Regions from separate parts of the Marinomonas sp. 63XJN7_9_ISO-PGPR-S23-217 genome, predicted to be linked through region 2. Evidence: predicted binding sites of a transcription regulator. Region 2 holds the regulator's gene; each other region holds the start of a gene.

The links. Region 2 encodes PhoB, which activates phosphate uptake and scavenging genes when phosphate is short. Its sites were predicted from a motif close to TGTCATANNNNTGTCANA; they were not measured.
Region 1: pstS (phosphate ABC transporter substrate-binding protein PstS) is a predicted target of PhoB. The motif match lies at 1,931-1,948, and genes of this name have one in related genera.
Region 3: olsF (bifunctional ornithine lipid synthase OlsF) is a predicted target of PhoB. The motif match lies at 1,905-1,922, and genes of this name have one in related genera.
Region 4: AC0VYI_RS18995 (inorganic phosphate transporter) is a predicted target of PhoB. The motif match lies at 1,901-1,918, and genes of this name have one in related genera.

What each region holds. Positions count from the first base shown of each region.
Region 1 is NZ_CM149678.1:1,613,915-1,618,131, forward strand. It holds gene pstC (phosphate ABC transporter permease subunit PstC) at 1-715, opposite strand, end outside; gene pstS (phosphate ABC transporter substrate-binding protein PstS) at 734-1,783, opposite strand; gene AC0VYI_RS07505 (malate synthase G) at 2,340-4,217, shown strand, end outside.
Region 2 is NZ_CM149678.1:5,347,947-5,352,163, reverse strand. It holds gene AC0VYI_RS24900 (response regulator) at 1-64, shown strand, start outside; gene phoR (phosphate regulon sensor histidine kinase PhoR) at 221-1,582, opposite strand; gene phoB (phosphate regulon transcriptional regulator PhoB) at 1,592-2,284, opposite strand; gene ubiA (4-hydroxybenzoate octaprenyltransferase) at 2,369-3,226, opposite strand; gene AC0VYI_RS24880 (chorismate--pyruvate lyase family protein) at 3,275-3,805, opposite strand; gene AC0VYI_RS24875 (amino acid ABC transporter ATP-binding protein) at 4,018-4,217, opposite strand, start outside.
Region 3 is NZ_CM149678.1:4,925,648-4,929,864, reverse strand. It holds gene AC0VYI_RS22910 (hypothetical protein) at 1-109, shown strand, start outside; gene olsF (bifunctional ornithine lipid synthase OlsF) at 135-1,847, opposite strand; gene AC0VYI_RS22900 (hypothetical protein) at 2,080-2,271, opposite strand; gene AC0VYI_RS22895 (hypothetical protein) at 2,436-2,618, opposite strand; gene AC0VYI_RS22890 (ChrR family anti-sigma-E factor) at 2,740-3,480, opposite strand; gene AC0VYI_RS22885 (sigma-70 family RNA polymerase sigma factor) at 3,483-4,058, opposite strand.
Region 4 is NZ_CM149678.1:4,043,806-4,048,022, forward strand. It holds gene AC0VYI_RS18990 (hypothetical protein) at 1-19, opposite strand, end outside; gene AC0VYI_RS18995 (inorganic phosphate transporter) at 203-1,777, opposite strand; gene AC0VYI_RS19000 (universal stress protein) at 2,255-2,695, shown strand; gene AC0VYI_RS19005 (IS630 family transposase) at 2,749-3,792, opposite strand; gene AC0VYI_RS19010 (alanine/glycine:cation symporter family protein) at 3,921-4,217, shown strand, end outside.

The DNA.
Region 1 (4,217 bases), 1.7 Mb from region 2:
GACAGTGCGGAATAATAATCGCTTTAGTCACTTCCCAATCTGTTGCACCAATGGCAAAGCCACTTTCTTTTAGTCGCTTAGGTACGGTATCAATAACATCGCGCATAACAGAGGCAATAAAGGGAAGAATCATTATGGCCAGTACAATGCCCGCTGTTGCCATGCCGATGCCAATGGCAGGACCTTGAAAAATGGTGGACAGTATCGGCACATTCTCAAACAAATTAATGATCGGGCCTTGAACGTAGTCTGCAAACATCGGGGCAAAGTAAAACAGTCCCCACATACCATAAATAATACTAGGAATGGCGGCTAACAATTCAATGGCAATGCCTAAAGGGTGACGTAACCATTTAGGCGCTAATTGAGTAATATAAATGGCAATGGCAAAGGCCAAGGGTACAGCTATTATGATGGCAATAGCGGAGGTGATGAGTGTACCAGCAATGGCGGGTAAGGCACCAAATTTTTCGGTAACAGGGTTCCAGGAGGAGGTCCAAATAAAACCAATACCAAACTGTTTTAAGGCTGGCCACGCACCAATGGTTAAAGACACAAAGAAGCCGCCTAAAATCATTAGAATGAATAAGGCAGCGCCAATAGAAAGCCATTTAAATGTTTTGTTAAAGGCTTCGCCGTTTAGAAAACGTGGAGGCCGCTGGAATTCACCAGCGGTCTCGGCATGCGCTTTCGTACGATTATTTACGAGCGTCATGTTGGTATTACTCATGTATTAAGAGCCCATGTAGACAGAGTGACCGTCAGCTTTTAGATCTTTTTTCCAAGCATCGCGAATCAATGTTTTCACGCTAGCAGGGAATGGAACATAGTCAAGTTTAGCGGCCGCTTGGTCACCGTTTTTGTATGCCCAGTCAAAGAATTTTAACACGGCTTTCGTTGCGTCAGGGTTTTTAACATCTTTATGAAGTAAGATAAAGGTTGCAGCGGTCATCGGCCAGCTCTTAGCACCAGGTTGGTTTGCTAGAATTAGGTAGAAGCCTTTAGCATGTTTCCAGTCTGCACCAGCGGCAGCTGCTTGGAAGTTTTCCATCGCAGGAGAAACGATTTTACCATCTTTGTTTTTCATGCGAGCGTAAGTCAATTTGTTTTGTAGAGCATAAGCATACTCAACGTAACCGATAGAGTTTTTCAACTGAGATACGTAGTTAGAAACACCTTGGTTACCTTTACCACCAGTACCTACTGGCCACTGAACAGAGGCATCAACACCTACGTCTTTTTTCCAAGCTGGAGATACATCAGCTAGGTAGTAAGTGAAGTTGAAAGTCGTACCAGAACCATCTGCACGGTGAACAACAGAAATGCGGCTATCAGGAAGTTTTACGCCTGGGTTAAGCGCTTGGATTTCTTTGTTGTTCCAACGCTTGATTTTACCTAGGTAGATGTTAGCAATGGTTTTGCCATCAAGAACAAGTTCGCCTGGTTTGATGCCCTTAACGTTAAGGATTGGCACGATGCCACCCATAACCGTTGGGAACTGCATTAAACCCGCTTTATCAAGCTCTTTTGGAGTAAGAGGTTTGTCTGATGCACCAAAGTCTACGGTGTTTGCTTTGATTTGCTTGATACCACCGCCAGAACCGATTGCTTGATAGTTTAGCTGAACACCTGTTTCTTCGTTATAAGCTTGAGCCCATTTTGAGTAAACAGGGTATGGGAAGGTTGCGCCAGCACCAGTAATTTGGTCAGCAGCGAAAGCAGACGTTGCCGTGATTGCGCTTGCCGCTGCACAAACAGCTAGACTTGCAATAATGCGTTTCATCAGAGTTATCTCCTAAAATCGTTTCAAATTGTCATTCGAGAACTAACATTGCAGCCATCATTTGGCGGCTTGTCCTAATAGCTTTATTTATCCAAGGACGCGAGTCTTCTTGAGTTGCCGTCCTGGTGATAAATAATGGATTTCTTTTGTGACAGTTTCATGACCGAATTGTCATATAGTGTCCGATTGAGAGAAAAAATTTTCGTGATCTTGCTATTTGCACATTACTGAGGCGCTTTTAAGAAGGGCTAAATTGGCAATGATGATTTTTTAACTTTTTGATTTTTAAGTGATTATTTTTTATTTGTCGTGTGGTATTTACTTTTTAAAGGAAGATTTTCGCTATCTTTGCATAAAAGTGTAAAAAAAATGCAAGTCAGTGTGCTGTTATGTTGCAAAGTTTTTTTGTCACAATACGGGCTTTTTTGATTCTATCTTAGTGGGATAATGATGCGTCTAGGCAATGATTAGTCCGTTACAAATGTTTCAGTTAGATATAAACTGATACAACTTGATCAAACCAAAACGGTTTAAAAAATAAATAAAGGAGAGGGTTATGACGCAGCGAGTTCAGCAAGGTAGCCTGCAGGTTGATGAGAATCTGTGGCGTTTAGTCAATGACGAGATTGCTCCAGAGACAGGCATTGACCCAGTGCAGTTTTGGCAAGGCTTTGAAGAGGCGATTTATGAGTTAGCTCCGAAAAATAAAGCCTTGTTGGCTAAGCGTGATGATCTGCAATCACAGCTTGATCATTGGTATCTTTCCCATCGAGAAGAAGAGCATGATGCCGAGGCGTATCGGCAGTTTTTAAAAGAGATCGGCTATTTATTACCAGAAGGAGCAGATTTTACGATTACCACGCAAGGGGTAGATCAAGAGATTGCTGAGCAAGCGGGTCCACAATTGGTTGTTCCTGTTAAGAATGCACGTTTTGCTTTAAATGCTGCCAATGCTCGCTGGGGAAGTTTATATGATGCTCTCTATGGTACGGATGCCATCTCAGAAGACGAGGGCGCAGAGATTACCAAAGCCTACAACCCGATCCGTGGTGAGAAAGTCATTGCCTTTGGTCGTCAATTATTAGATCAAGCTGCTCCTCTTAAGCTTGGTCGTCATGGGGACGTCACGTCTTATAAAATCGTCGGTGGTCAGTTAGAAGCGGTGTTGGCTTCGGGGGAAACCGCGAGCCTTGTATCACCCGAAAAATGCGTTGGCTACCAAGGTGAGGCAAATCAGCCAAGTGCGATTTTATTGAAAAATAATGGGTTGCACATTGAGATCCAAATTGATGGAACATCGCCGATCGGTCAAACGGATAAAGCGGGCGTCAAAGATTTATTAATCGAAGCCGCTGTGACCACCATTATGGACTGTGAAGACTCCATTGCCGCGGTTGATGCCGAAGACAAAGTAGAGGTGTACCGCAATTGGCTTGGGTTGATGAATGGTTCTTTAGAAGAGCGCTTTGAAAAAAATGGTCAGACGATGGTTCGTCGTTTGCATCCTGATCGCACCTACAAAGCCATACAAGAAGGCGAGACGATCACGTTACCTGGTCGTAGTTTGCTGTTTATTCGTAATGTGGGTCACTTAATGACAAGCTCTGCCATTTTGGATAAAGAAGGTAATGAGATTCCAGAAGGCATAATGGATGGCTTTATCACGGCTTTTGCAGCAATGCATGATTTAAATGGCAATACCACTCACAAAAACAGTCGTTCCGGTAGTATCAATATTGTTAAACCGAAAATGCATGGACCAGAAGAAGTGGCCTTTGCGGTTGAATTATTTGCGCGCATTGAAAGCGTGTTGCAGCTGAAACGTAATACCTTAAAAATCGGTATCATGGATGAGGAGCGACGGACGACCGTCAATTTGAAAGAGTGTATTCGTGCTGCGAAAGATCGAGTAGTCTTTATTAATACCGGCTTTTTGGATCGCACGGGGGATGAAATTCATACTTCTATGCTAGCGGGTCCTTTTGTTCCTAAAACGGTGATGAAGCAGCAAGCCTGGATTAAAGCCTATGAAGATTGGAATGTCGATATTGGCCTTGAATGTGGTTTGTCTGGTAAAGCGCAAATTGGTAAAGGTATGTGGGCCATGCCGGATGAAATGGCGGCCATGTTAGAGCAGAAAGTTGCTCATCCAATGTCTGGGGCGAATACAGCTTGGGTGCCTTCTCCTAATGGTGCTATTTTGCACGCCACCCACTACCACACGGTGGATGTGCGCGCTCGACAACAAGCGTTAATGAGCAGAGAGCGAGCCAGCTTAGACGATATCTTAACGCTGCCTATTATGACGAATCCTGGCGCTTTATCCTCTGCTGAGATTGAGGCGGAACTGGATAACAATGTTCAAGGCATTTTAGGCTATGTGGTGCGCTGGATAGATCAAGGTGTCGGCTGCTCCAAAGTGCCGGATATTAAT
Region 2 (4,217 bases):
GGGGCTGATTGACCAAGATGCTGAAAAAGAAGCGTTTATCAGTAAGCTGTTTGATAGCTTATAGTGTTATGTATTGAACCCTTATAACCCCCTCCCAGCCTCCCCCTTGGCAAGGGGGAGGAGCCGACAGTTCCCTCCCAGCTCCGTTGTAAGGGGAAGGGGTTGGGCTGAGGAATGTCTTGTTCCCTCCCCTTATTTAAGGGGAGGGTTAGGGTGGGGTTTATTGGTCTTTTACAATAGGCTCTTTGTCATCCTCAACATTTTTTTCTATTGCAGAAAACGCTGGAATATCATCCGTCCGTACTCGGTTGGCTGGGAAATGACAAGAGAAGCGACTGCCACGGTTGAGTTCGCTAAGGATCTGTAACTTAGCATCATGGTGCATGAGCACATGTTTGACGATGGCTAAGCCTAAGCCCGTGCCGCCCGTTTTGGTACTACGACCCTTATCGACTCGGAAAAATCGCTCCGTTAAGCGCGGAATGTATCTTGGGTCTATGCCTAAGCCGTGGTCGGCAACTGAAAACACGCCACTGAATTCATTAGACTCCCATTTCACTTTGATTTCACCGCCATCTGGTGAATACTTGATGGCGTTTACCACCAAATTAGAAAACGCACTGTAGAGTTCGTTGTAGGCGCCGTACAGACGTGCTTTTTCTGGAATATCAATGTCTAAAGAATGTTTTTCAGTAAGTAGAGGTGACGCAATTTTCTTAATGGCTTCCGTCCAAGAAGACACCTCATGCCAATGTTCTTCTTCTCGTTTATCGTTGCTTTCTAAACGCGATAATAGCAACAAATCTTCGATTAAATGTTCCATGCGCTCCGACTGCTCAGACATATTTGCGATGCCTTTTTGCATGCTGGCGGGCAGGGAATCTTGGAACATTTCTAACGTTTCTAAATAACCTTTAATGACCGTTAAAGGGGTTTTTAGCTCATGGGAGGCATTGGCGACAAAGTCTTTGCGCATTTCTTCGAGCAGGTGCAGTCTTGTGACATCGCGGATAAAAATCAAATGATCATTTTTATCGTACAAGGTGGTTTGGACTTCTAAATAAACGCCCTCTTTGGCCGGTGACTTAATCACCAGCGGTTCTCCAAAACGTTTTTGGGTAAAGTAACGAAAAAATTCTGGGTTGCGAACAATATTGGTAATGGGCTGCCCTCGATCAACTGGGCGCATTAGGCCTAAAAAGTGTCCTGCCGAGTTATTCCACCACTCTAAGTTGCCTTGGTTATCGGCCATAATGACGCCTTCTTTTAGGGCGGCGGTAGAATTCTCGATACGATTCAGAGCTTGGCGCATACGGCGCTTCGATTTACGCTGCTTTTTCTGCAAACGGTAGACAACATCGAAGATATCTCCCCAGATACCATCCGATTCAGGGGGGGCGCCTCGCCCAGAGTGACGTAGCCAATAATGAAATTGGTAAAGTTGATACAGCTGCCAATACAATGTTCCCAATAAAAACAAAAGTACGACGGCTTGTAAGTGGTTTATGATAAAACCGATGACGATGCAGGCCAAAAGCCCTAAAGACCAGCGAATTATTGCTCTTCGCCAAACTGCTTTCATATTATATGACTAAGTCCTTTTGGGAGAGAATCGGTAGCCAGTCCCTCGAACGGTTTGAATCAAAAAGTCGTGACTGCTACCAATGGCTTTTCGTAAACGGCGAATATGCACATCAACGGTACGTTCTTCCACATAAACATTACCGCCCCATACCTGATCCAATAATTGTGCCCGTGAATAGGCTCTTTCTTGGTGAGTCATGAGAAATTTTAGCAGACGGTACTCCGTCGGCCCCATATCTAGCGGCTTATTGTCAATGGTAACGCGTTGGCTAATAGGATCAAGGGTTAACCCTTCGATTTCAATTGGCTCATCTACCCCTTGAGGCGTGGCTCGACGTAGCACCGCTTTCAGTCTGGCGACTAATTCTCGTGGCGAGAAGGGCTTGGTAATGTAATCGTCAGCACCGACTTCCAGCCCTTGAATTTTGTTGTCTTCCTCGCTTTTTGCCGTCAACATAATGACGGGGATTTCCGCTGTTGCACTGTCTTTTTTTAGGCGACGAGTCAGTTCTATGCCGCTACTCCCTGGCATCATCCAGTCGCAGAGAATCAAATCAGGTCGATGGTCGACAATGATTTCGTGGGCTTGTTGGCTATTTTCTGCTTCCATATATTCGTATCCCGCCATTTCTAAGGCGACGGCGATCATTTCGCGAATGGAAGACTCATCATCAATGATTAATACTTTTTTACCGGTCACAGGATCTACCCTCATCTCAGGAACGGTTTAATTAAAACGTCTTAGTATGACAGTTATATGAAAATGTCACATATTCGCCATATATTACATAAATAGTAAGCTAGCAGCGATGCCAATAAAGATACAGTAGCCAATTCGGTTATTATCTAAGAAAGCATGGAAGCAGGCTTGTCGGTCACGTTCTTTGGCTTTTTGGTATTGCAGCCCAAATAATCCCAAACTGATGATAAGCGACACAAAGTAGATCCAGTTAAGGTGGGCCAGTATCCCGATCCAGACCAATAGGGATAACGTCAGACCTTGTAGACAGAGAATAACAAGTAAATCGTATTTGCCGAAAAGGATCGCGGTGGATTTAATGCCGACTTTTAAATCGTCGGGTCGGTCTGTCATGGCATAGTAGGTGTCATAGGCAATGGTCCAGAAGCAATTTGCCACAAACAGCATCCACAACTTGGGGTCTAGCAGATCCCCGCCTTGGGCGCTGTATGCCATGGGAATCGCCCAAGAGAACGCCAAGCCAAGAAATAACTGGGGCAGGTGGGTGTAGCGCTTCATAAAGGGGTACAGTGCGGCTAATCCTAAGCCGACGAAAGACAGCAAAATGGTTCGTAAATCGGTACACAGCACCAACAAAAAGCTCAATACGACCAAAAAGGCGAACAGCCCCAGCGCTTCTTTTTCGGACACACGGCCAGACGGTAAAGGACGATTTTTCGTGCGCTCAACGTGTCCATCGACTTTTCGGTCAGCGTAATCATTGATGACACAGCCGGCAGAACGCATGCTAAACACTCCCAGAACAAAAATGACAATAAGGTGCCATTGGGGCCAGCCATCGGCCGCTAGCCAAAGGGCCCATAGGGTCGGCCACAGCAAGAGTAGGGAGCCAATAGGACGATTAAAACGCGTTAAGTCGGCGTAATCTTTAAGCTTGTTCATGGGAGTCCATTGATTTAGTCGTCAGAATTAGGCGAAGCCGCCTTTATGTTATGCCATTGTCTCGAAAAATGCTTCACTGACCAAGATACCAGAGCCAAATTGTTGGAAAACAGAGCGTCTTGCCCAGACTTTAGTATGGTGATTGGTAAATAAGCCTTTGGGAAGGGCCGCTACCTCAATAGGGCTGCGTTTAAGTGCCCTATGTTTAAACAAATAACCGCCTAATGGTTTATTGTGCAAATGTTTCACTTGTCGCCAATGACCTCGTAAGGCGTTGGCTGGGATAATGGAGCGGGCGTATATAACGGTTCGACCATCGACTTTTAATAATACCGTGCGAACACGCGCAGCATCGCGTGGCTTCATGTTGAGTCGTCGTTTTTCACGCGGTGTTGCTTTCCCCCAACCATCCTCAATAACCTCTACCGTGAGTTGGCCTCTTTTTTTCAACTCTGCGGTGATGGATTGACTGGTCGTGAGCCAAAACCAAAGTGACGCTGGAATTTGCTGTTTGTTAATTTGTTTTAAGGGTTGCCAACGGTAGTGCAGGGCAAGTGTCAGATGATGATTTAATTGCATGTTAGGCCAATCGTTTAGAGCCCTTTTATCGACACTGGTGTTTCTGCCAGTGCATAAAGGTCTCGATTAGTGACATGGCTATTATATTGAGGTTTCGCAACCTTGTCCCATAGAACAATGCATAAAAAAGCCTCGCCTTTATGTCCAACGTCATGGTGGAACATCAAGGTGAGGCTGTTGATCCGATTTGTTTAGTTAACAGGGAATCAGTATCAATGGTTCAAAATTTGGCTTAGGAACAATTGTGTACGGTCATGCTGTGGATTATTGAAAAACTCTTGAGGCTCATTGGCCTCCACAATTTCTCCAGCATCCATAAAGACCACGCGATCCGCCACGGTTTTAGCAAAGCCCATTTCATGGGTAACACAAACCATGGTCATCCCTTCTTCTGCCAACTGCACCATAACAT
Region 3 (4,217 bases), 420 kb from region 2:
CTTAATGTTGTTGGTCAAAATCACCTATAAGCTTGTGGTCAAACGTCATCATGAAGATGATAAACACGGTCATGGTCGACACCACCACCCTCATGGTCATCATCATTGATGTCTAGGGGTTAAGCAATTGTGTCTTAATCGCCTAAGTAGCGGTTACGCTTGGTTTCTTTGACTAGAGTAAGATCGACTAACACCAAACCATCAATGCAATAACCGAAGTCGGCATCTACGCCAAAGTCTAAGAAGCGAACGCCACCGGGTTCACACAGTTCCGAATATTGCTTGAACAAAGTTGGAACGCTGGCACCCAAATGACCCAATTGCTCTTTTAGTGTGCGAAAATCTTCTTCATAACGCTCGCCTTTTAATAGGCCTGAGATGATGTCTTGGTGCTCTTGGGAAACTTGATAGGGGTTAAAAGAGCGGGCCAAGTATTCTGTGTCAGGAAAATACTTTTTGTAAAAACTGACAATCAAATCTTTCGCGATTTGCGGATAGCTGTTGCTTAAGCTTACTGGGCCAAACATATAACGAATTTCTGGATGACGCTTTAAGTAGGCCCCAATGCCATACCATAAGTAATCTAGGCTGCGCATGCCCCAGTATTTAGGTTGCACAAAGCTTCTGCCCAGTTCAATTCCCTGTTCAAAATAGGGCTCCATATCACAGGAGTAAGAGAAGAGTTCAGCACTGTAAATACGGTTTTGATTGTCTTCTTTCATGTAGCGAGCCACTTCGCCAATACGATAGGCCCCAACAATTTCGAGTGCTTCCTCATCCCATAAAACAAGGTGGCGGTAGTATTGATCATACTTATCCAAATCTGAACGTTCACCGGTGCCTTCTCCGACCTTGCGAAACGCGATTTCACGTAAGCGGCCGATTTCTTTCATGGTGACGGACATCGGGTCGTAATCCACTAAGAAGATTTGTTTATTATCCTTGGTTGAACCCAAATGTTCCGCTTTTTTCAATTCGGTTTTGATTAACTGGCGATTTTGTGGATGTTCAACCGTCTTTTCTGTTTTTAATAGGGGCTTTTTGCCTTTGGCAATACGGTACAAATGGCGTTTGACCAGTTTATTCTTCTCTTTATCACTCAGTGGCAGCTTGGATAACTCTTGAATAGGGATTGCCTGACCCACTTGCATTGGAATCTTACGATTACGTTGACGAAACATTTCATTTGGTAATTGAATCGTAGACAGGGGACGATACAAAATAGAGCTGGTGTAAAACATCATGGAATTACGACCACCAATGTGCACGGGTAAAATTGGACTGTTGGTCTTTTTCGCGAGTTTTAAGTAGTTCTCATTCCAGCGCTGGTCTTTTACGCCACTGGGGGAGATACGAGAGACTTCACCTGCTGGAAAAATAATCACGGCTTCATCGTTATGTAGACTGTTCATGATGGCTTTTAGTTGCTGACGTCCTGTTTTACCGCCCATATTATCCACCGGTAACACTAAACTTTTTAAACCGTCTAGACTCATCAATAAATCATTGGCGACGATTTTCACATCAGGGCGAATTTCCCCAATCAAACGTAATAAAGCCAGACCATCCAAGGCGCCAAGAGGGTGATTGGCGATGATCATGACGCGTCCAATAGCGGGAATATTACGACGATCCACCTGGCTGACTTGATAGCTAAAATTGAAGTGATCCAAGACGCGATCAATAAATTCGAAACCAACAGAGTCTTTATTTTTTTCTAAAAACTGATTCACTTCATTTTCATGGAATAAGCGTTTTAAAAAGCTCAAAGTAGGACGAGTGATTAGTGGGCTTTTATCAAAAAATTGTGGCGATTTATTGGCAATCAATTGCTCGACTTCTATCACAGTGTTGCTCCGTTCAAACAGGATTTTTGGAGGATACTATTGAGCATAGATTAGTCAGGTGACAGTAATATGACAACACAATCGATAGGCCGCTATCGACAGATCGTTAACGAGTATTGAGTTGTTCTTTTAAGGTATCAGTCTAGAAAGGGGAAGCCTGTGGCTGAACCAAAGGGTGTCGTGAGGCTAAAAAAGGTGATGGAAGAAGAGCTATTAGCCCGTTAACGAAGGGTTACTCTGGCGTTGTATCCGGCTTGAAACGGTAGAAATAGTTCCATAGACAGTAGCCAGTAAAGCCTAATGCGATCACACCCCAAAATGAGTTACCACTAGACCATTCCATATATGTCCAGCCCAGAGCGACTAGGGTTGCTGCGATACGGCGCCATAGTGGGCGCATAAAATTGTATTCAGATGTGTTCACTATCGAGACTCCTTTATCTATCGACACAGAAAGGCGTTTATTTCAACGGACTGTAGATGAAAGGACAGTCGTGCCTAGCAACGAATAGTAGCCGATTCTAGGGAGAAACAACATGGGAAGATAATCTTGAAAAAACGCTGGTAAAACAAAGAAAAACGAAAAGCTTATTGGCTTTTCGCTTTGCTGTTACCAAGGGAGATATGGCGAGGGCCCGTTAGTTGAGATTGACCACTGACACCAGAGTCAATTTTGTTTATTTGTCCACCACGAGCAAGAAATTCTTGCATTTGCTTTTCAATGGATTCCGAGGTTTCCGATGCAGCGGGTTGCTTCTTTTTCGTCGCCATAGTGCTAATCCTTATATGAGTTGAGCAAAGAGTATACCATATTTTAAAAACGAAATCTTGCTATGGTCTAACGTCGGAAAACGTGTCGTCATTTTATGGCTTCGGGTCTTGCCTACTTCAGTCAGTGGTTTGAATGAGGATGATAGCGCCGCATAATCGGATTGAATAAGCGTGTCAGCCAGCCAGTAAACTCAATGGGAGAATCCAATACCGTGAGACAAATGCATTCGGCATCTTTAGTGACCATGGGTTTGTGTTTGTGACTGGCATCTCGGGTAATAAAGTCCCCCCGACGATAGATGCCACTTTTATCAGAAAAGGCGCCTTCCAATACCAGCGTGATTTCATCACCAGTGTGAGTATGAGTTGGAATGCTAGCGCCAGCTTTGATTCGAGTTAACGCGACCTGTGCGCCACCTTCTTCTTGGCATAAGGTAGCGATTTTGACCGAAGGGGATAACGACATCCACTTGAGTTTGTCATAGCCAAAGGGAACAAACTGGCGAAGGCTTTTCGGGACTTGGTAGTCTTGTTCCCATGACGGGAGGGTCTCTTCGCTTGCCATTGGGCCTGTTGACTGATCTCGATGTCCTTGCTCTTTTACTGGCGAGCTTATGCCCTCAGAGCGGTCTAGTTCGCGCAGTTTGTCAAAAAATGATGCTTTCAGATCGACGATATTGGCGTCTTCTGTGGCCGTTTGAGTAAATAGTTGCGCGCCAAGCGTGGTCAGCTTGCGTATTTGTTGTTGGCACTCTTGGCATTGCTCGATATGCGTTGCAATAGACATAGAGTGTGTCAGGCTCAACGAGCCAGCGGCATAATCCGTCAGCATTTCAATGCTTGGGTGGTAGTGAATCGTCATAACTACCTCTTAATATAAATCGTCAGTTTGTGAAGCGCTAAGCGTACACGAGATTTAATGGTGCCTAGAGGCAGGGAAAGTTCTTCCGCCGCTTCTTTGTGCGTTTTACCTTCTAAATACACTTTAGCGAGTACCTGTTGTTGATCCTGTGGCAATTTTGCTAGTCCAACCTGGATGCGTTCTTGATCGCGTTTTTGCTGGGCGTCTTTGAATGGGTCTGCATTCTCATCGACTACATCGCGCCACAGATATTCCGGGTCAATATCCGATTGGTGACGGCTGTTTTTACGTAAATAGTCAATACGGGCATTACGTGCCAAAGTGAAAACCCATGTATTGAGTGATGCCGTTTCTGACTTATAAGTATGTGCTTTTCGCCAAATCCGAATCATCACTTCCTGTGCTATGTCATCAGCCATCAGATTGGCACCGGGTTGAGCGGCTAAACAAAATGCCCTGATTTTGGGAACATAATGATCGAACAGTCGATTCAGCGCGTCTTGATCGCGACTTTGCGCAATAGCGAGCATGTCTTGAACCAAGTGGTCATCAGAGTCAATCTGCTTGACAGTGTTCATTTATTACTCCCACTCTATTGAAATTCCAGTTGATGCCGATGGCAGACCATGCATCGCACCTCTTATTATCATTGTACGCACTCCTTTTAAAAAGGGATCACATTGTTAAGACTTTTTCTCTGTGTTGTCCCATCTAAATAAAGTGATCCAGCCTTTTAT
Region 4 (4,217 bases), 1.3 Mb from region 2:
CGAGCGCAATATTATTCATTATGACCTTATTACCAAATCCAGTGAGCAGTAAAATGAGTCTATTTAATACAACGGTACAGAGACTTACCTAGGAAGGTATAAATACAAAAAGGTCAGCTGAACTGACCTTTTTGACTAAAGCACTCTTTTTCGACTAAAGCAATCAACAAACGCTTCATTTCATAAATAACAGCAATGCACTTTAATGCATAACAGAGAAGCCTACCAACATATAAAAAATCATTGCAGAAAGCAACGCTGATGCAGGGACGGTAATCACCCAAGCGGCTGCAATACGAAGAATAGCGGAACGTTTTACCAATTCTTTTTTCGTCGCTTTCTTCAGCCCTTTACGCTCGCCTTTAGAAATAGGTGAAATATAACTGGCATTTTTTAAATCTTTAAGAATTTGGCGCTTTTCACCCACATCCGCCTGAGTGAAACGTTTCACAAAAGCCTGTGTTTCTTCAATATCATGACCTGCACGCTGAGAGTGCTTAATAATCGAGGCTATCTTCTTCTCATAAGACAGCTTTAGGTACTCCCGCAAGAAACCCACACCAAAAATACCACCAACAGCAATATGGGTGGAACTAACAGGAAGACCAAACTGAGAAGCAATAATCACCGTAATAGCAGCAGCCATCGCCACACAAAAGGCACGCGTTTTATCCAACTCAGTAATTTCAGAACCAACGGTTTTTATCAGTTTTGGTCCATACAGAGCTAAACCAACCGAAATACCAAATCCGCCAATCGCCATCACCCAAATAGGAATCGGCGCCGAGTTGGCAACGGCTCCCGTCATAAGCGCATCGTTTATGGCCGCTAATGGTCCAATTGCATTGGCAACATCATTTGCCCCATGGGCAAAACTTAATAACGCAGCAGAGGCAATCAGTGGAATGGTGAACAAGCTATTCACGGCATCTTTATCGTTTTTCAACTTCATTGCCGCTCTATCGACCATAGGGCGAACTAAAAAGTACCCGGTCATAGCGACCGCAAAGCCAATTAACAATGCGGTTGTCATGTCCAGTTTGAAAAGGTGCTTAAAGCCTTTTAGAATCAAGTAAGTTGAAAACGCCCAGACCATAATCGCCACTAGCAGAGGGACGACTTTTCGCGCAGCGAGAATCATGTCACTACGATAGGTGACAGTGCGCTTAATAAACATCAAAAAGGCCGCCGCAATAAGGCCACCCATTACCGGAGAAATCACCCAGCTGGCAACAATGGCCCCAAGCTGATTCCAGTTTGCAATTCCCCAGCCGCCCGCAGCAATCCCTGAACCAAGTACCCCACCAACAATAGAGTGGGTAGTTGAAACCGGTGCTCCAAGATACGTGGCTAGGTTTAGCCAAATAGCGCCTGCTAATAGAGCGGCCATCATAATCCAGATAAAGGTTGCAGAGTCCGCAATAGAACTGGGGTTAATAATACCTTTTTGAATCGTTCCAACAACCGTTCCACCAGCAATCAGAGACCCTGAAGCTTCAAAGATTGCGGCAATCAGAATAGCGCCGGTCATGGAAAGCGCTTTCGAGCCAACGGCAGGGCCAACGTTATTTGCGACGTCATTTGCCCCTATGTTCAACGCCATATAAGCACCAATACTGGCTGCAATCGCTAAAATAGAAACATTAGAAACAGCGGCACCTTGATTCACGGCGTAAAAGCCTGCCAGTAATACAAATCCAAGCGCAATCAGCACACGTATCAGTTCACCGCCACCCAACAGGGTCTTTTCGTTTTTCAATTTGCTTGTAAGATCCATAGAGGCTCTTCTTTAAAGATTTATCTATGCCAAACTGCGGCTCACTTGACAAACTTATGGCTCATCATTCATCGCAAAATGCTTACCCTAGCACTTTCAGAGAGTTTGACGCTTTATTCATCCTGTCACATTTCCTTCATGAAATGTTAATCGCGCGCCATTCTACACCGAGGCAATTCAGATAAAAACCCTAAAAAACTTTTATTGGACTCATTCCTACTAAGCCATCCTTCCTACCTGTGATGGCAACAGAATGGTGTGGGATACAGTTCAAAATCGCACGCCATAAAACCGCGATCTTAATAAAGGATTAGCCATAAAAACTGACTTTTTTATAAAAACAGTCAAAAACGTGCAAAAATAATGCATAATAAAACAATTCCGCAAAAGTCCAGTGCCGTTGAAATTTTCAAACGACAGCATTGGCAATAAAAAAAGAGTTAAATTACCCCCAATCAATCAAAGAGGGAACGAACCATGTCAGCAACAATCATTGTCGGAGTTGATGGAAGTGAAGCAGGCAACCGTGCTTTAGCCTACGCAAAACGACTCGCAACGTTAATCGGAAGCGAATGCAAACTAGAACTCGTTTGCGTGGTCGAATGGTCTCCTTATACATTCCAAACACCAGAAGAAAACTCCCATCGTAAAAAACAAAAACAGATTGAAACTAAAAACGCCCAAGAGCGCGTTATTGATCCCGCCCTAGCAGCCCTCAAAGAGGCGGGAATAACCGCTTCTGGCGTAGTGAAATTTGGTAAAGCCTCCTCAATTCTCAATAACATTGCAGTCGAACACAATGCTGAACAAATTGTTGTTGCTCGCTCCACAGAGCAAGGTTTAAGTGCACGAGTTTTCGGCAGTGTAACCGCCAACCTCGTTATGAGCGCCAATGTCCCCGTAACGGTTGTCAGCTAAGGAGCATGATTATGCTAAAACGTCCCTATTAACCCGGCGGAGTTTTATGTCTTCTATGCTGCATAACGGATTGAATTGTGTTTAAAGTACTTTTTGATTCGATTCGGATTCTTCTGCAACCCTCTCATATGAGAGACCACTCTATCCTTTAAAACCTTTTCATTCTTTGGCGCATCACCTGTATGCACACCTGCCTTTAAATCACAGTTTAGATACTCATCTGGATTGAGTTCAGGTGAGTAGGCAGGTAAATAAAAGACTTCTATTTGCTCTTTGGTTTTTGGCTTGGCTAACCACTCTTTTACTAATTTTGCATGATGTACTCGAAGGTTATCGAGTATCAGAAATACCTTTTTCTTAGAGGTTGAGATCAATCGCTTCATAAAGCGAATGAGTACTTTGGCTGTCATGTTGTCAGCGTAGGTCATAAAGCGTACTGTTCCTTGGTTTGTGATAGTAGAAATCATATTGATTCGGCAATACTTTGCTGGAATCACTTGGACTGGTGTCTTGCCTTTAGGAGCAAAACTTCGGCCATGCTGACTATCATTACGAAGGCCCGTTTCATCACCCCAATGTATCTCTGCCCCTTCATTCTTGGCCCTTTCCTTGATCGAGGGGTACTCTTCCCCAAGCCATTTGGACACTTTTCGAGGGTTTTGCTCATAGGCTTTTTTCAGTGGCTTTTGCGGGGTAAATCCCCAGCGCTTTAGATAGTCTCCAATGGTTCTAATGGGCATATCTTTCCCCCACAATTGCTTGATGAGCTGTTGGATCGCACGACGTGTCCACAAGGCAAAATTCAGCCTGCATTGATCAGGCATTTTATCGGTGATTTCTTGCTGAATTCGAGTTTCTTGTGCTTTGGTTAGACTGCCAAATGAGCCTTTTTCTCGACCACGCTTTTTATACTCAAAGCTTGCCTTTCCACGTTTTAAGTAGTCTCTATACCAACGGCCAACTGTGTCTACATGGACACCTGTCACCTCAGATATGTCTTTAAAAGAGAAGTCTTTTTCGCGCAGTCTGACAACTTGCTTTCGTAGCCTAGCGAGTTCTGGAGTGGTAAGTTTTCTTGTGTCTATTTTTTCGTTCATTCAGTGATTATACCAGATAATTTTTACCGCCGGGTTAATATTTTCTTTTTACGTCTCTCATCAGCCTACTGCTTTTAACAGTAAGCTCAAGCGTACAAGCAGAAGAAAGCTCTGGTGGCATTGATGCCGTGGTCAATGAAATATTTGGCCATGCGACAGGGTGGTTTGTCAGCCTTATCTTTGCACCGTTTCCCGGAACGAGCTTTCCTTGGATTGTGCTTTGGTTAGTCACTGGAGCCTCCATCTTCACACTCTACTTCGGTTTTTTACAATTCCGCGGTGTGGGCCACTCTATTGCCTTGGTAAAAGGTGACTATTCCGACCCAAATGACGCAGGAGAAGTAAGCCATTTCCAAGCACTGGCCACTGCCCTATCAGGAACGGTAGGTTTAGGGAATATTGCAGGTGTAGCGGTCGCGGTTTCT